DNA from 4 places in the Pseudomonas sp. B21-031 genome. Region 1 is predicted to be linked to each of the others. Evidence: predicted binding sites of a transcription regulator. Region 1 holds the regulator's gene; each other region holds the start of a gene.
What was found. Region 1 encodes sigma-54, which starts transcription at its own class of promoters, with help from an activator protein. Its sites were predicted from a motif close to ANTGGCATNNANNTTGCTNT; they were not measured.
Positions count from the first base shown of each region.

Region 1 (4,658 bases):
GTGGGCTAGAGGTCGCGGTGGCGGACCTGGACGTTTTTCAGGGATTGCTGCAGCAACGTGCCGAGGCGTTCGGTCAGGTACACCGACCGGTGATGGCCACCGGTGCAGCCAATGGCGATGGTGACATAGGCGCGGTTACTGGCGGCGAAGCGGGGCAGCCATTTAAGCAGGTAGCTGGAAATGTCGTTGAACATCTCTTCGACGTCCGGCTGGGCGGCGAGGTAGTCGATTACCGGTTGTTCGAGACCAGAATGCTCACGCAATTCGGGCTTCCAGTAGGGGTTGGGCAGGCAGCGCACGTCGAACACCAGGTCGGCATCGACCGGCATACCCCGTTTGAAGCCAAAGGATTCGACCAGGAACGCGGTGCCAGGCTCTGGCTGGTTGAGCAGGCGCAGCTTGATCGAGTCGCGCAACTGGTAAAGGTTGAGGCTGGTGGTGTCGATCTTGAGGTCGGCAAGGTCGGCGATCGGCCCCAGCATGTCGCTTTCCACGCGTATCGCCTCTGCCAGGGAACGGTTGGCATTGGTCAGCGGGTGACGCCGACGAGTCTCCGAAAAGCGCTTGAGCAGGGTGTCTTCGTCGGCATCCAGGTACAGCACATCACACTTGATATGCCGGGCGCGGGCCTCTTCAAGCAGCTCGGGGAAACGCGTCAGGTGGCTGGGCAGGTTGCGCGCGTCAATCGACACGGCGACCTTGGGTTGCAGCAACTCGGTATTGATCAAGGCATCTTCCGCAAGCTGCGGTAGCAGCCCGGCGGGAAGGTTGTCGATGCAATAGAAACCGTTGTCTTCCAGGACATCGAGGGCGGTGCTCTTGCCGGAGCCGGACCGGCCGCTGACGATGATCAGGTGCATGTTCAGTGCTCGTTCTGTACGTCCAGGACAACCTGGTACAGGGCCTCGTCACTGCTGGCGGCACGCAGGCGATCACGAACCTCTTTGCGATCGAGCATGCTGGCGATCTGGCGCAGCAGTTCCAGGTGCGCATCGGTGGCAGCTTCGGGCACCAGCAGGACGAACAGCAGGTCCACGGGTGCGCCATCGATGGCGTCGTAGTCGATCGGTGCCTCCAGGTGCAGCAATGCGCTGACCGGGGCGGTGCATCCTTCGAGTCGGCAGTGGGGGATGGCGATGCCGTTGCCGAACCCGGTCGAACCGAGCTTTTCACGGGCGACCAGTTTTTCGAAGACGTCTTGCATCTCCAGTTCTGGCACTTGGTTGGCGATGAGATTGGCGACCTTTTCGAGGGCGCGCTTCTTACTGCCTCCCGGCACGTTCACGAGGGAACGGCCGGGGGTCAGGATGGTTTCAAGTCGGATCATGGATGAGGGGGATCAGCGGGCAGCTGCACCTTGCAGCAGGCTTTGCTGTTTTTCCTTGTGTTTTTTCAGTTGGCGGTCGAGCTTGTCGGCCAAGGCGTCGATCGCTGCATACATGTCTTCGTGTTCCGCGTTGGCTACCACTTCACCGCCCGGAATCTGCAGGGTCGCTTCGACCTTCTGCTGCAGCTTCTCGACCTTCATGATGACCTGCACGTTAGTGATCTTGTCGAAGTGACTTTCCACGCGGGCGAGCTTTTCAAGCACATAATCGCGCAGCGGCTGGGTGACTTCTACATGCTGTCCACTGATATTGACTTGCATACAGCTTCTCCTTTATTGCCCGTGCATAAAGAGGCAAGTCTTGCACCTGCCCCAAAAACGCTGTGGCACATACCAGGTGCTACATCAGTCGCTTGCGCTCGCTCGACGGTGCGATGCCGAGAGACTCGCGGTACTTGGCGACGGTGCGACGGGCTACCTGGATGCCTTGTGCCTCCAGTAAACCAGCGATCTTGCTGTCACTCAATGGCTTTTTCTGATTTTCCGCCGCAACCAGTTTCTTGATGATCGCGCGGATCGCTGTGGACGAGCATTCTCCGCCTTCAGCGGTGCTGACGTGGCTTGAGAAAAAGTATTTCAGTTCGTAGATGCCGCGGGGCGTGTGCATGTATTTTTGCGTGGTGACCCGCGAAATGGTCGACTCGTGCATGCCGACGGCTTCGGCGATGTCATGCAGGACCAACGGCTTCATCGCTTCGTCGCCATGGTCGAGGAAGCCGCGCTGATGCTCGACGATCTGCGTGGCCACTTTCATCAGGGTTTCGTTGCGGCTTTGCAGGCTCTTGATGAACCAGCGCGCTTCTTGCAGCTGATTGCGCATGAAGGTGTTGTCGGCGCTGGTGTCGGCGCGGCGGACAAAGCCTGCGTATTGCGGGTTGACGCGCAGGCGCGGGATGGCTTCCTGGTTCAACTCCACCAGCCAGCGGTCGCTGTCTTTGCGCACGATGACGTCGGGCACGACGTACTCGGGCTCGCTCGATTCGATCTGCGAGCCAGGGCGCGGGTTGAGGCTTTGCACCAGTTCGATGACCTGGCGCAGCTCGTCTTCCTTGATCTTCATGCGCCGCATCAGCTGGCTGTAGTCGCGGCTGCCGAGCAGGTCGATGAAGTCGGTGACCAGGCGTTTGGCCTCGGCCATCCACGGCGTGCTGGCCGGTAGCTGGCGCAGTTGCAGCAGCAGGCATTCGCCCAGGTTGCGTGCGGCGATGCCGGCAGGCTCGAACTGCTGAATGCGGTGCAAGACCGCTTCGACCTCGTCCAGCTCGATATCCAGTTCGGGGTCGAAACCGGCGCAGATCTCTTCGAGGGTGTCTTCGAGGTAGCCCTGGCCATTGATGCTGTCGATCAGGGTGACGGCGATCAGGCGATCGGTGTCGGACATCGGCGCCAGGTTCAACTGCCACAGCAGGTGGCTTTGCAGGCTTTCGCCGGCCGATGTGCGGGTGGTGAAGTCCCACTCGTCGTCATCGTTGCTCGGCAGGCTGCTGGCGCTGGTCTGGTAGATGTCTTCCCAGGCGGTATCGACGGGCAGCTCGTTGGGGATTCGCTCGCCCCACTCGCCGTCTTCCAGGTTTTCGGCACTGTTGGTGCTTTCCTGGAAGCTGTTGTCCTGGACTTCGGCGACCGGTTTGTTCTCGGCGTTATCGGCCATCGGGTCGCTGTTGTCGAAGTCCTCGCCGTCTTCCTGACGTTCGAGCATCGGGTTCGATTCCAGCGCTTCCTGGATTTCCTGTTGGAGGTCCAGGGTAGAGAGCTGGAGGAGGCGGATGGCCTGTTGCAACTGAGGAGTCATCGTCAGTTGCTGGCCCATTTTTAGGACGAGCGATGGTTTCATGGCAGGGGCTTAATACCTTGTTCGCCGGCGCGCATGCGCCATCCACTACACGAGGGCGCCGCAGCGCCAAATTCAAGCAAGTTTTATGCCTTAAATTGTAGCGTTTGCCTAGAGCACCGTAACAACTTAAACCCCGACAGGGTCGATTTGCCAGTGCTCCAGGTGCGTCCCGGGGTCAGAGCCGGAACTCGTGACCCAGGTAAACCTCTTTGACCAGTTCGTTGGCCAGGATGGTCTCGGCGTCGCCTTCGGCGATCAGTCGGCCATCATTGACGATATAGGCGGTTTCGCAGATATCCAAGGTCTCGCGCACGTTGTGGTCGGTGATCAGTACGCCGATGCCCTTGGCCTTGAGGTGGTGGATGATCTGCTTGATGTCACCGACGGAAATCGGGTCGACGCCCGCGAAGGGTTCGTCGAGCAGGATGAACTTCGGTGCGGTCGCCAGGGCGCGTGCGATCTCGACACGGCGGCGTTCGCCACCCGAGAGGCTCATGCCGAGGTTGTCGCGGATGTGGCTGATGTGGAACTCCTGCAGCAGGCTTTCCAGCTCCTTGCGGCGGCCGTCGCGGTCGAGCTCCTTGCGGGTCTCGAGGATCGCCATGATGTTGTCGGCCACCGACAGCTTGCGGAAGATCGAAGCTTCCTGCGGCAGGTAGCCGATGCCGGCACGCGCGCGACCGTGCATGGGCTGGTGGCTGACATCGAGGTTGTCGATCAGCACGCGCCCTTGCTCAGCCTGGACCAGGCCGACGATCATGTAGAAGCAGGTGGTCTTGCCGGCGCCGTTGGGGCCAAGCAGGCCGACGATCTGGCCGCTGTCGATCGACAGGCTGACGTCGCGCACGACTTGCCGACCCTTGTAGCTCTTGGCCAGGTGCTGGGCTTTGAGGGTTGCCATTTACTCGGCCTTCTTCTTCGGCTGGATCACCATGTCGATGCGCTGACGTGGTTGAGTCACGTTGCCACCACGACCGGCGGTCGCAACCTGGGTCTTGGAGTTGTAGACGATCTTCTCGCCTTCAGTGGTGTTGCCTTCATTCTCGACCTTGGCGCGGTCGGTGAGGATCACCAAGTCTTTCTGCGCCTGGTACTGAATGGTTACCGCCCAGCCTTTCATTTTGTCCGGTTTGGCGGCGCTCTGCTGCTGCTCGAAGTAAGCCAGGTTGCCCACTGAGGTGACCACGTCGACGTCGCCGCTGGTGGTACGGGTCATGGTCACGGTGTTGCCTTTGATCATCATCGAGCCTTGGGTGATGATCACGTCACCGGTGTAGGTGGCCACGCCTTGCTTGTCGTCCAGGTGCGCGTTGTCGGCCTGGATGCGGATAGGCTGGTCACGGTCGGTCGGCAGTGCGAAGGCGCTCGCGCTTCCCAGTGCTGCGCTCAGGCTGAGCAAAAGGGGGAGGGTTTTAACGAGCCTCATACTGTCCTCTT
Region 1 covers NZ_CP087181.1:1,054,961-1,059,618, forward strand. The annotation lists gene rapZ (RNase adapter RapZ) at 6-860, opposite strand; gene ptsN (PTS IIA-like nitrogen regulatory protein PtsN) at 863-1,327, opposite strand; gene hpf (ribosome hibernation-promoting factor, HPF/YfiA family) at 1,340-1,648, opposite strand; gene LOY53_RS04770 (RNA polymerase factor sigma-54) at 1,728-3,221, opposite strand; gene lptB (LPS export ABC transporter ATP-binding protein) at 3,397-4,122, opposite strand; gene lptA (lipopolysaccharide transport periplasmic protein LptA) at 4,123-4,647, opposite strand; gene lptC (LPS export ABC transporter periplasmic protein LptC) at 4,634-4,658, opposite strand, start outside.

Region 2 (4,658 bases), 1.5 Mb from region 1:
GGGTGTCGACGATGTTGATGTGGTAGCCGTTCCAGTTGATGGCGGTGTTTTTCGCCAGAATGGTAATACCGCGCTCTTTTTCCTGGTCGTTGGAGTCCATGACGCGCTCGTCGTTGAGCTCGTTACGCTCCAGAGTGCCGGACTGACGCAGGAGTTTGTCGACCAACGTGGTTTTACCATGGTCAACGTGGGCGATGATGGCGATGTTACGCAGATTTTCGATCACAAGTGTATCTCGATCAGAGGATTCGGTTGCCGCCTAGTCTAGGCGACCAATATGTAAGGTATAAGGCTCAGCAGGCCCGGTGGTCGGGAGGGCGATGGCGGATGCTGCCGCCATACAGCCCTGGCGTCTTATGCCGGACGATAAACACGCACATTGGCATGTCCCTCACTGAGCAGGTGGTGTGCGTGCAGTCGGCTCATCACACCCTTGTCGCAATACAGCAGGTACTGGCGTGTTTCATCCAGCTGCTTGAAGCGACTATTAATTGCATAAAATGGCATCACCTGGACTTCGATGCCCTCGATCACCAGGGGTTCGTCTTCCTGGGCATCGGGGTGACGGATGTCGATGACGATCTGGCCAGGCAGCGCTTCGCGCACTTCTTCCACCTCGACGTCCTTGCCCAACTCGTCGATCACGTGGTCGATCGAGATGAACTTGGCGCGTTCGAGGGCGCGCTCCAGCACGGCCATGTCGAATTGCTTCTCTTCATGCTCCATGCGGTGACGCTTGGCGTGGGTGGTCGGGTTTACCGAGATCACGCCGCAGTATTCAGGCATGTGCTTGGCGAAGTCGGCGGTGCCGATTTCGGTGGCCTGGTCGATGATGTCCTGCTTGTGGCTGGCCAGCAGCGGGCGCAGCACCAGCTTGTCGGTCGCCGAGTCGATGATCGACAGGTTCGGCAGGGTCTGGCTGGAGACCTGGGAAATCGCCTCGCCGGTGACCAGCGCGTCGATCTGCAGGCGGTCGGCCATATGGGCGGCGCCGCGCAACATCATGCGCTTGAGGGTCACGCCCATGTAGCTGTTGTCGACCTTGTTGAGGATCTCGCCGACCACTTCTTCGAACGGCACGCTGATGAACAGCACGCGCTGGCTGCTGCCGTACTTTTTCCACAGGTAGTGGGCAACTTCCATCACCCCCAGTTCGTGGGCACGGCCGCCGAGGTTGAAGAAGCAGAAGTGGGTCATCAGGCCACGGCGCATCATCTGGTAGGCCGCCACGGTGGAGTCGAAGCCACCGGACATCAGTACCAGGGTTTGCTCCAGAGCGCCCAGCGGATAGCCGCCGATGCCCTGATGCTGGTTGTGGATCACGTACAGGCGCTGGTTGCGAATTTCGATGCGCACCAGGACTTCCGGGTTCTTCAGCTCGATGCCGGCGGCGCCGCACTGCTGACGCAGCTGGCTGCCGACGTAGCGGTCGACGTCCATCGACGTGAAGTCATGGTGGCCGCCGCGCTTGCAGCGTACGGCGAAATGCTTGCCCGCCAGCAGGTGACCGAAGTGCTGCTTGCACTTCTCGACGATGTCGTCGAAGTCGCCGAGCGGGTATTCCTCGACCTGCAGGAAGTGGGTGATACCCGGCGTGCAGGTGAGGCGCTCGATCATCTCGCGCTGGACCTTCTCGTCTTCGACGCGGGTGACCACTTCGAGATTGTCCCAGACACCATCGACCGCGAGCTCAGGATCCAGATCCTTGAGCACGTTGCGGATGTTCTTGCCGAGCTGACGGATGAAGCGCTTGCGCACCGGCCGGCTCTTGATGGTGATTTCTGGGAAGACTTTGACGATAAGTTTCATTGGTTAACAGCGCGCGCAGGGCCTGCCGAAAATGAGGGGCGCGAATTATATCGGAAATTGCTCAGGATTTGACCAACTTTTGATCAGAAGCTTTGAGATAAATGCCAGGCCGGGGTTTTGGGGCGCCTGTTACGGCCCTTTCGCGGGTAAACCCGCTCCTACAGGGGATTGCTCAGTCTTCGAAATCCCTGCGGTCCCTGTGGGAGCGGGTTGACCCGCGAAGAGGCCCTCAAAGAAAGCACAACACTAAGCGCGTGCACACTATTGGTGCACCTATCCTAATAACCGCATCTTAAGGGTGCACTTTTCCCCGCTACCCTGTCGCCAGATGCCCGCAAACGCCCTCTTTTATCCCGCCCTCGCCATTTTCGGGCACTGGCATGCAATTTGCTCCCTTGTGAGGCAGGTAAGCTTGGCCGACTATCCGCGCCCGGCAACACCCTTTTTCCAGGGCAGCGGCCCACCGCGCTCTAGACCATCCGGAGGACAACATGTCGAAGTCGGTTCAACTCATCAAAGATCATGACGTCAAGTGGATTGATCTGCGTTTCACGGACACCAAAGGCATTCAGCACCACGTGACCATGCCGGCGCGTGATGGCCTGGACGAAGATTTCTTCGAAGTCGGCAAGATGTTCGACGGTTCCTCCATCGCTGGCTGGAAAGGCATCGAAGCTTCCGACATGATCCTGATGCCGGTCGATGACACCGCCGTGCTGGACCCGTTCACCGAAGAGCCGACCCTGATCATCACCTGCGACATCGTCGACCCGTCGAGCATGCAGGGCTACGATCGCGACCCACGCGGCATCGCCAAGCGCGCCGAAGAGTACCTGAAGAGCACCGGCATCGGTGACACCGTATTCGCCGGCCCAGAGCCTGAGTTCTTCATCTTCGACGAAGTGAAGTTCCAGTCGGACATCTCCGGCTCGATGTTCAAGATCTTCTCCGAGCAAGGCTCGTGGATGACTGGCGCTGACGTGGAAGGCGGCAACAAAGGCCACCGTCCTGGCGTCAAAGGCGGCTACTTCCCAGTTCCGCCGTTCGACCACGACCACGAAATCCGTACTGCCATGTGCAACGCACTGGAAGAAATGGGTCAGACCGTTGAAGTTCACCACCACGAAGTGGCGACTGCCGGCCAGAACGAAATCGGCGTCAAGTTCAACACCCTGGTGAAGAAGGCTGACGAAGTACAGGCCCTGAAGTACGTCGTGCACAACGTTGCCGACGCCTACGGCCGTACCGCCACCTTCATGCCGAAGCCACTGTACGGCGACAACGGCTCGGGCATGCACGTGCACATGTCGATCTGGAAAGACGGCAAGAACACCTTCTCGGGTGAAGGCTATGCCGGCCTGTCCGACACCGCCCTGTACTTCATCGGCGGTATCATCAAGCACGGTAAGGCCCTGAACGGCTTCACCAACCCGTCGACCAACTCCTACAAGCGTCTGGTTCCAGGCTTCGAAGCCCCGGTGATGCTGGCCTACTCGGCGCGCAACCGTTCCGCCTCGATCCGTATTCCGTACGTCGGCAGCCCGAAAGCCCGCCGTATCGAAGCGCGCTTCCCGGACCCATCGGCCAACCCGTACCTGGCCTTCGCGGCCCTGCTGATGGCTGGCCTGGACGGCATCCAGAACAAGATCCACCCAGGCGATGCTGCCGACAAGAACCTGTACGACCTGCCGCCTGAAGAGGCGAAAGACATCCCGCAAGTCTGCGGCAGCCTGAAAGAGGCCTTGGAAGAGCTGGATAAAGGCCGTGCGTTCCTGACCAAGGGCGGCGTGTTCTCCGACGACTTCATCGATGCCTTCATCGAGCTGAAGAGCGAAGAAGAGATCAAAGTCCGTACCTTCGTGCACCCGCTGGAATACGAGCTGTACTACAGCTGCTGATCTGATCGGCGCCTGGCGCCGATGACGTGATCAAGACGGCCTCCTTTGGGAGGCCGTTTTTATTTTCGCACATGCGAATCAGACGCCCCCTACAAGCAAACCCCGGTCGAGTGCGCACACTCAGCTCTCCACGCCAATAAGGAGAACACCATGCGCCTTGCCCTCCCCGCACTACCCTGCCTCTCACTCGCCCTGCTCGGCTGCAGCGCTTCCACACCCTACGAAGCTGAATTCGCCCCACTGCTTGCCAACATCGAATACCGCTTGGACTTGGCCACCTCAGTCGCCCTGCACAAGTATGATCACAACCTGCCGGTAGAGGCGCCCGCGCGCGAGCAACAGGTCATCACCCAAGTGCGCCAACAGGTTGCCGACCATGACCTCAGCCCTGATCGCGCCGCTGCCTTCTTCAGTGACCAGATCGAAGCCAACAAACTCGTCCAATACGCCCTGCTTGACCGCTGGACCACGCTGGGGCAAAGGCCGTCAGCCGAACCTCTGGACCTGGTTGATCAACTGCGTCCGCGCCTGGACAAACTGCAGGCCACCCTGTTGTTCGAACTGGGCCGCTTTGACCGGCAGCCCCCGACCGACTGCGCTCGCAAGCTCGCTGACGCGCTGAACAGCCGGACCAATGACCCGCTACGCCACCTTGCCATGGTTCGCGCTACCGGGCAGCTGTGCCCTAAACGCTGAATACAGCAATGCTCTATATTGGTGCATAACTGCCAAGAGTGCTCTGCCCTGCGGCCCAAAACAGGTCGCAGCGAGCGCTCGAACAGCGCTTTCTGATCCGAATCAGCGCAAATTCAGGGCTTTCTCAGGTTAATCCGCTTCTTTTCGGAGCCTTGGTTTGTTTCTTGCATTTTCCTGGCATCAGCGGATCCACAGCGCGCCCGGCTCTGGCCACCTAGTGCCAGGCAAGCGCCAAAAGAGGTCAACGACGCCTTA
Region 2 covers NZ_CP087181.1:5,572,338-5,576,995, forward strand. The annotation lists gene typA (translational GTPase TypA) at 1-226, opposite strand, end outside; gene thiI (tRNA uracil 4-sulfurtransferase ThiI) at 355-1,809, opposite strand; gene glnA (type I glutamate--ammonia ligase) at 2,301-3,707, shown strand; gene aroQ (gamma subclass chorismate mutase AroQ) at 3,858-4,403, shown strand; gene glnL (nitrogen regulation protein NR(II)) at 4,658-4,658, shown strand, end outside.
Region 2: a site for sigma-54 is predicted at 2,184-2,203, ahead of glnA (type I glutamate--ammonia ligase). Genes of this name have one in related genera too.

Region 3 (4,658 bases), 320 kb from region 1:
GAGGTCGTACTTTTTTGCCACCTGGCCGATCACGATCAGCTTGTCCGGGGTGATTTCGCCCCCAGGGATGCGCGGCACCACCGAGTAGGTACCGTTTTTCTGCATGTTGGCCATGAAGGTGTCGTTGGTGTCCTGCAGCGGTACCAACGCCGGGTCCATGATCGGCTGGTTCCAGCACGAGGCGAGGATATTGCCCACCGCCGGCTTGCAGATATCGCAACCGACGTGGCCTTTGCCATGGCGCGCGAGCAGGTCATTGAAGGTGCGGATGCCGCCAACCCGCACCAGCCCGTAAAGCTCCTGGCGGGTGTAGGCAAAGTGTTCGCACAGGCTTTTGTCGACGGTCACGCCGCGGGCGGTCAGTTCGTGCTCGAACACCTGCTTGAGCAGGGCCGCGCAGCCGCCGCAACCGCTGGCCGCTTTGGTGCACCCCTTGACCGCAGCGAGGTCGCTGCAGCCGCTGTCGATAGCGGCGCAGACGGCGCCCTTGCTGACGTTATGGCACGAGCAGATGGTCGCGCTGTCGGGCAGCGCATCGGCGCCCAAGGCCGGCGCGCCGCCCGTTTGCGGCAAAATCAGGGCGGCTGGGTCGGCAGGCAAGGCGATGCCGTTTTGCGCGTACTGCAGCAGGGTATCGTAGTAGCTGTTGTCACCGACCAGTACCGCGCCGAGCACATGCTTGCCACTGGCATCCACCACCAGCCGGCGATAGGCCGCATTGGTTTCGTCGATGAAGCGGTAGCTGCGCGAGCCCGGCGTAGCGCCATGGCCATCGCCGATCGAGCCGACATCCACGCCCAGCAGCTTGAGCTTGGTCGACATGTCGGCGCCGGTGAACGGCACCGCTTCATCGCCCACCAGCAGCGCCGCCAGGTTGCGCGCCATGCTGTAGCCCGGCGCGACCAAGCCGAACACGCTGCCATTCCATGAGGCGCACTCGCCGATGGCGAAGATGCGGGCGTCATGGGTGCGGCAGTGATTGTCGATCACCACCCCGCCACGGGCGGCAATCTCCAGCCCGCACGCGCGGCCCAGGGCATCTTGCGGGCGGATACCGGCAGAGAACACGATCAGGTCGGTTTCCAGGTGCTCGCCGCCGTCGAAGTTCATCCGGTAGCGATACGCCTCACCGGCGCTGATCGACTGGGTGGCGCGGGACAGGTGCACGCCCACGCCCAAGGCCTCGATCTGCGCCTTGAGCGCCGCGCCGCCCTCGCCGTCCAACTGCACCGGCATCAGCCGAGGGGCGAACTCCACCACATGGGCTTCCAGGCCCAGCGATTTCAGCGCATTGGCTGCTTCAAGGCCCAACAAGCCCCCGCCGACCACCACGCCTCGGCGGGCACCCTGGGCGGCGGCGCGGATGGCGTCGAGGTCGTCGAGGGTGCGGTAGACCAAGCGGGCATTGCCGCTGGAGCCTTCGATCGGAGGCACGAAAGGGTATGAGCCGGTGGCCAGGATCAACTGGTCGTAGCCATAGCGGCCTTCGGCGGTGACCACTTCGCAGCGCGCGCGGTCGATCTCCAGCACAGGCTCGCCCAGGTGCAGGTGCACGCCTTGGCGGGTATAGAAGCCTTGCTCGCACAGGGCCAGGGTTTCGGCACAGCTGCCGCCGAAGTACTCGGACAGGTGCACACGGTCGTAGGCACGTTGGCGTTCTTCGCCGAACACCCGCACCTCGAACCGCTCCAAAGCGCCCCGCTCGATCAGTTGCTCGACACAGTGGTGGCCGACCATGCCGTTGCCGACAATGACCAGTTTCTCGCGTTGTCCGCCGTTCGCTGTTGCCTTCATAGCCGATCCTCGATCAAAAAAAAACGCCTGGAGCCGAAGCTCCAGGCGCCTTTGCCTGTACTCATCAGGGTGTGCCCCTGGTTGATCGCCGTTGATCAGTGGGGCGTGTTGTGAAGCTGGTAAAGCAGGGAGTGTGCCAAAGACTGCCTGGTGGGGCCTCTTCGCAGCACAAGGCTGCTCCTACCGGTTCTGCGCCCCCTGTAGGAGCAGCCTTGTGCTGCGAAAAGGCCGGTACAGGCACCCCTAACCGCACAGCCAAGGTGCACCCCTCCCCATCCCGGTGCACTCAATACACATCGCGCCGATAGCGCTTGGCCTTGCTCAACCCCTCTACATACGCATCCGCCGCAGCCCCGCTCATACCGCCATGCTCCGCGACGATCGCGCGCAAGGCGCTGTCCACATCCTTGGCCATGCGCTGGGCATCGCCGCACACATAAAAGAACGCGCCCGCTTCCAGCCACCGCCAGAGGTCAGCGCCCTGCTCGTGCATGCGCTGCTGCACATAGATTTTCTCGGCCTGGTCGCGCGAGAAAGCGGTATCCAGGCGCACATGGCCGGTCGCCTGCCAAGCTTGCAACTGCGCTTGGTAATAGAAATCGCTGGCGGCAGACTGCTCACCGAAGAACAGCCAGTTCTGCCCACTGGCCCCACGCGCTTCGCGTTCTTCCAGAAACGCCCGAAACGGCGCGATACCCGTGCCTGGGCCGACCATGATCACCGCCACACTGTCGTCCTCAGGCAGGCGAAAATGCTTCGATGCCTGCGGGAAGATCGCCACCTTGATGCCTTGCGCACGGTCGGCCAGAAAGGTCGAGCAGGCCCCTTTGCGCTGCCCGTAACGCACCGTCGAGACCGTCAGGTGAACCTGGCCGGGGTGCGCCAACGGGCTGGAACTGATCGAGTACAAGCGCGGCTGCAACGGCTTGAGCAGGTCAAGCCAGGTGGCCAATGGCAGGTCTTGCGGGAACTCACGCAGTACGTCTGCCAACTGCCGCCCCCACAACCAGCGCTGCAGCTCGGCCTTGTGCTCAGGCTGAAGCAGCCGGCGCAGGCCCGCCGCCGTCTGGCTGAACACCTGCAACTGCGCAGGGGTGACCTTGGCGATTTCCAGGTGGGCTTGCATGGCAACGGCCAACGGCAGCGCAGGCTGGCCTTTGACCTCAACCAGGGCCTGGCCATCAAGGCGCATCAGTGCCAGCAACTCCTCGACCAACGCCGGGCAGTTACGCGGCCATACGCCCAAGGCATCGCCCGGCTGGTAGGTAAACGTGCTGCCCGACAGATCGAACACCAGTTGGCGGGTCTCCTTGCTGGCACCTGGGGCGTTGAGCACGCGGTTTTCCAGCAAGGTGGCCGACCAGGGTTGCTGCTTGCTGTAGGCCTCCACGGGCGCGGGTGCGCTGCTTGCCTGGGGCGCGGCGGCGCTGCCCAACTGTGATGACAAGGCGTCGAGCCAGGTGGCGAATGCCTCATCGAAGTCCGGCTCGCAGTCCACCCGTGGCAACAACCGCCGCCCGCCCAGCTCGGCCAGGCGCTGATCGAGCTTGCGGCCAAACCCGCAAAACTGGTCGTAACTGGAGTCACCCAAGGCCAACACGGCATAAGGCACGTCGGCACAATGGGCGCCCTCCTCGCTTTGCAGGGCTTGCCAGAACGCCGTCGCACTGTCGGGCGCATCGCCATCGCCGAACGTACTGGCGATCAGTACGACACTGGCCGCGCCGTGCAACTGCTGCGGGCTGACCGCTGCCATGCAACTGAGCTGCACGGCGAGGCCGGCGCCACGCAGGCGTTCGGCACAGCGTTCGGCCAGTGCCTCACCGTTACCGGTTTGCGAGGCCCACAGCACCTGATGCTGGGGCGCCGCAAGCGCCGGGCTGGGCTGTACCGAAGGCTGGGCGAACAACCCCGCCAATAGCCCATCGACGAACAGCCGCCGGCTTGCGGCCAGCGGCGCACTGGTCGGCAGGCTGGGCACACCTTCAGCGCGGGCCTGGTCCAGGCCGAGCAAAAAGCCCTGCACGTAATGACGCTCCTCCTCGGCCAGCACCGGGGCTGGCAGGGTGTCCAAGCCAAGCAGACGGGACAGGGTGGCGGTCGGCATGCGGGCAGGCTCCGGGTTGGCAGTGGCGGCGCTCAGGTCAACGGCGTCGATACGTTCGCCGGCAACCCGCTGCAGGGCCACGGCGCAGTGTTTGAAGGCCGGCTGCAGCGACAGCGGGTCGACGGCATCGCAGGTCACGGCATTGATCGCCAACTGATCGCCCATCACATCGTTCCAGTGGAAGGGGGCGAAACAGTTGCCCGGCATGACCCGATCACTGACCCGCGCCGGCAACAGCGCCTGCCCCCGCCGCGAGCGGATGGCCACCTGGTCCTTGTCGCGAATACCCAGGCGCGCGGCATCGTCAGGGTGCAGCTCGACAAAGGGGCCGGGCTCGAGTTTGTTCAGCGCAGGCACCTTGCCGGTCTTAGTCAAGGTGTGCCATTGGTGCTGCACGCGGCCGGTGTTGAGCACCATTGGGTAGTCCGCGTCGGGCAGCTCGGGCGCAGGCAGCCATGGGCGGGCGAAGAAGCGCGCTTTGCCACTGGCCGTCGGAAACGCCAGCGCCGGGGGCTTGCCCTGGGCATCGAGCAACAGCGGCTGGCTGCTGCCGTCGTTCTGGTAACGCAGCGGGCTGCGCGGGGCCTCATGGCCTGGCGCGCAGGGCCACTGGCGCGGCTGCGCGCGCAGCTCGGTGTAGCCGATACCGCGCAGGTCGTAGCCGGTTGCCGGGTTGTGGAAACGGCGGATTTCGTCGTACACCGCTTCGGCATTGGGGTAGTCGAAGGCTTCGGCATAGCCCATGGCGCAGGCGATG
Region 3 covers NZ_CP087181.1:1,373,716-1,378,373, reverse strand. The annotation lists gene nirB (nitrite reductase large subunit NirB) at 1-1,794, opposite strand, end outside; gene LOY53_RS06250 (bifunctional nitrate reductase/sulfite reductase flavoprotein subunit alpha) at 2,081-4,658, opposite strand, start outside.
Region 3: a site for sigma-54 is predicted at 1,916-1,935, ahead of nirB (nitrite reductase large subunit NirB). Genes of this name have one in related genera too.

Region 4 (4,658 bases), 690 kb from region 1:
AGCGATGCAGGGGCCGATGTGACCCTTCGTCGCATTTCAAAATAATTCTGTCATGGCGCAGCGACGCTGGCGAAATGACGTCAATGATCGGCAAACCCCGATCATTGCGGGCTCAGCGACAAATAAGGTTGAGTCGCATTTATTTACTTATCCCTTCACCCTTAGAAACGTTACGTCCTTATGACAAATCGATCATTCACACTGTGACGCGCATTCGTTAGAACTGGTCTCAGGCCGCTTCGCAACGAGGCGGCACCTTCCGCTCGCCACGCCGGCAGCGAGCGCATACCGGCAGAACGATTCTGCCCGGCCTCGGAGAGGCCGACGGGACATTACAGTCAACAAGTGAGGGCAGCACCCTATGAGAAGACTTAAGCGTGATCCGTTGGAAAGAGCATACAAACGTGGTTTCCTATACGGAATCGCCGGTAAATCCAAGGAGCTTTGCCCCTACGAGGGTGAAAAACAATTCAACTGGAACAACGGCTGGCGAGAAGGTTTCGATGCGAGGTGCGCCGGTGAAACAGGCATCGCTGGCATCCACAGGCTCTCCGAAAATCACGCCTTTGGCTGAACGAGGACACTGAATTCGAGTCACCATGCGCGCCCCATCCGGGCGGCGGGCTTCGGCCCAGGGGCCCCTTGATGGGGCCCTTTTTATGCCCGCGACTTAAGCGCGAGGCAGAGCGGCAATCGCATCGACCGATTCGCGAATCAGCGCCGGCCCCTTATAAATGAAGCCCGAGTAAATCTGTACCAGGCTGGCACCCGCAGCGATTTTCTCGGCGGCGTGACGCCCCTCGGTAATGCCACCCGCCGCAATGATCGGCAACTTGCCGCCCAGCTCACCGGCCAACACCTTCACCGTGTGGGTGCTCTTCTCAAGCACCGGCGCCCCCGACAAACCACCGGCTTCGCCGCCATAAGGCAAGTGCTCGACGCCTTCGCGGCTCAGGGTGGTGTTGGTAGCGATCACCGCGTCCATGCCCGATTCCATCAGCGCAGCAGCCACCAGTGCGGTTTCTTCGTCGCTCATGTCAGGGGCAATCTTGATCGCCAACGGCACGCGCTTGCCGTGCGTGACCGCCAAATGCTCACGGCGCTCGGCCAAGGCATCGAGCAACTGCTTCAGCGAGTCGCCAAACTGCAGGCTGCGCAGGCCCGGTGTGTTCGGCGAGCTGACGTTGACTGTGATGTAGGTGGCTTCGGTATAGACCTTGTCCAGGCAGATCAGGTAGTCATCGACCGCCCGCTCGACCGGGGTGTCGAAGTTTTTGCCGATGTTGATGCCCAGTACGCCGTTGTAACGCGATGCCCGCACGCGCTCGAGCAGGTGATCGACGCCCAGGTTGTTGAAGCCCATGCGGTTGATGATTGCCGTTGCCTCTGGCAGACGGAAAATCCGCGGCTTCGGGTTGCCGGGTTGCGGGCGCGGTGTGACGGTACCGATCTCGACGAAGCCGAAGCCCAGTTGGGCGAAGCCATCGATTGCCGCGCCGTTCTTGTCCAGGCCAGCGGCGAGGCCCACCGGGTTGGCAAAGTTCAAGCCCATGACCGACACCGGCAACGCTGCCGGCTGTTTGCACAGCATGCCGTTGAGGCCGAGACGGCCACCGGCACCGATCAGGTCCAGGGACAGGTCGTGGGAGGTTTCCGGGGAAAGCTTGAACAGCAGCTGGCGGGCCAGGGTATACATGGGCGGGCAAGGCTCGGGGTGAATGAGGGGGCGATTATAGCCAGCGCACGGCTGGCATGACAGTAAATCCTAGGGCCGATTGGCACATGCGTTGCTTCGCTCACCGCACACTGCCTTTTCAGTACGGGCGAGGATCCTTGTGAACACAGCAACCCGAGCAACGCCCCTGGCCTGGGTCAACGGCAGCGACGCACCGGAAAAGCCCAGCCTGAACATTGGCTTCATGGCCCTGACCGACTGCGCCTCGGTCGTGGTCGCCGCCACCCAGGGCTTTGCCCAGCAACACGGCCTGACCCTCAACCTAAAGCGCCAGGGCTCTTGGGCGGGGCTGCGCGACAAACTGGTCAGCGGCGAGCTGGATGCCGCGCACTGCCTGTATGGCCTGGCGTATGCCGTGCACCTGGGCATTGGCGGTGTGCCCGCCAGCGACATGGCCGTGCTCATGGGGCTGAACCAGAATGCCCAGGCCATCAACCTATCGCCCGCCCTGCAACGCAAGGGCGTGACCAGCCCTGAGGCATTGGCGCGGCTGGTGCACCAGCATGGCGCACGCCTGACCTTTGCCCAGACTTTCCCCACCGGCACCCACGCCATGTGGTTGTACTACTGGCTGGCGAGCCAGGGCATCCACCCGCTGCGCGATGTCGACAGCGTGGTGGTGCCGCCCGCGCAGATGGCCGCACATATCCAGGCTGGCCGCATCGACGGGTTTTGTGCAGGCGAACCTTGGGCGGCGGATGCCGTCGCCAAGGGCCAGGGCTTTACCCTGGCAACCAGCCAGTCGATCTGGCCAGACCACCCGGAGAAGGTGCTCGCTTGCGCCCGCGCCTTCGCCGAGCAATACCCCAACAGCGCCCGTGCCCTGATCAAGGCGATACTCGCAGCCAGCCGCTTCATTGAGCAAAGCCCTGAGAACCGCCGCAGCACAGCACAGTTGCTCAGCGGCAGTGCTTACCTGGACACGCCGACGAGCACTGTCGAGCCCCGCCTGCTGGGTGACTACCAAGACGGGCTGGGCAACCAGTGGCAAGACCCCCACGCTTTGCGCCTGTTCGACCAGGGCCGGGCCAACCTGCCGTATTTGTCCGACGGCATGTGGTTCATGACCCAGTTCCGCCGCTGGGGACTATTGCGAGACGACCCCGACTACCTCGGCGTGGCCAGCCAGGTCCAGCAACTGGCGCTTTACCACGAAGCGGCAGACGCCCTAGGCATAGCGTGCCTTGAGCAACCGATGCGAAGCAGCCTGCTGATCGACGGTACCCGCTGGGACGGCAGCGACCCCTACGGCTATGCCCGCAGCTTCAGCCTGCACGCCTTGGGCGACACACCCGAAGCCCGCGTTGGCCTGTGAGGGGGATGAACATGCTGCGTATCCTGCTGATCGACGACACTCAAAACAAACTGGGCCGGCTCAAGGCCGCCTTGAGCGAGGCCGGTTTCGACGTGATCGAAGCCCCTGGTCTGACCATCGATTTGCCCGCCTGCGTCGAAACGGTGCATCCGGACGTCGTGTTGATCGATACCGACGCACCGGACCGCGACGTGATGGAACACGTGGTACTGGTCAGCCGCGACCGACCGCGGCCCATCGTGCTGTTTACCGACGAACATGACCCCGGCGTAATGCGCCAGGCGATCCAGGCGGGGGTCAGCGCCTATATCGTCGAGGGCATTCATGCTGCGCGTTTGCAGCCGATTCTGGATGTGGCCATGGCCCGCTTCGAGAGCGACCAGGCCCTTAGGGCGCAGTTGCTGGCGCGTGACCAGCAACTGGCCGAACGCAAGCGGATCGAACAGGCCAAGGGCCTGCTGATGAAGATGAAAGACTGCAACGAAGAGCAGGCCTACACCCTGATGCGCCGCCAGGCCATGAGCCGCCAGCAGAAGCTGATCCAGGTGGCCGAGCAGATCATCGCCATGCACGAGATGCTGGGCTGAGAAGACATAGCCCTTTGGGCTGTGCTGTCGCGCGAGAACAAAGATCGTAAGCGAGCCTTCAAACCTGTGGGAGCCGGCTTGCCGGCGATGCAGGCGCCACGGTGTATGGCACCGGCTTTGCCGGTGATCGCCGGCAAGCCGGCTCCCACATGGCTCTGCTAAATGAATCAGTTATGTGTCGTTCAATGACAGCAGGGTCATCTGCGAAGCGGCCGCAGCAATGTTGGCCCATCTCTTGCTGAACAAACATCACCGGTAGCCAACGGCGGTTGCCCCACTTAAATCCCGACAAAGACGTCGCTCACCCATCCACAACCGTGGACCGGGTAGCGGCGTCTTTTTCGTTCCGTTGCTTTGCCGAGTGAGGTGTTCAATGAGTACCAGCTTCTGGAAATCCGGGCATGTGCCCACGCTGTTCGCCGCGTTCCTGTATTTCGACCTGAGCTTTATGGTCTGGTACCTGCTCGGCCCGCTGGCGGTGCAAATCGCTGCCGACCTGCAACTGAGTGCACAGCAACGGGGCCTGATGGTGGCCACGCCGATCCTGGCCGGCGCAATACTGCGCTTTGCCATGGGGCTGCTGGTTGACCGCCTTTCGCCCAAGACCGCCGGCCTGATCGGCCAGGTGATCGTCATCGTCGCCCTGGCTGGCGCTTGGTACCTGGGCGTGCACAGCTATGAACAGGCCTTGCTGCTGGGGGTGTTCCTGGGCTTTGCCGGCGCCTCGTTCGCGGTTTCGCTGCCGCTGGCTTCGCAGTGGTACCCGCCGCAGCACCAAGGCAAGGCCATGGGCATCGCCGGGGCCGGCAACTCCGGCACGGTGTTCGCCGCTTTGCTGGCACCGGCCTTGGCTGCAGGCTTTGGCTGGAACAACGTGTTCGGCTTCGCCCTGATCCCGCTGTCGCTGACCCTGGTGGTGTTCGCGCTGCTGGCGCGCAACGCGCCCGAGCGGCCCAAGCGCAAAGCCATGGCCGACTACCTCAAGGCCCTCGGTGACCGCGACAGCTGGTGGTTCATGTTC
Region 4 covers NZ_CP087181.1:1,742,706-1,747,363, reverse strand. The annotation lists gene rmf (ribosome modulation factor) at 362-574, shown strand; gene LOY53_RS07885 (quinone-dependent dihydroorotate dehydrogenase) at 671-1,696, opposite strand; gene LOY53_RS07880 (CmpA/NrtA family ABC transporter substrate-binding protein) at 1,836-3,050, shown strand; gene LOY53_RS07875 (ANTAR domain-containing response regulator) at 3,062-3,637, shown strand; gene LOY53_RS07870 (NarK/NasA family nitrate transporter) at 4,011-4,658, shown strand, end outside.
Region 4: a site for sigma-54 is predicted at 1,775-1,794, ahead of LOY53_RS07880 (CmpA/NrtA family ABC transporter substrate-binding protein). Genes of this name have one in related genera too.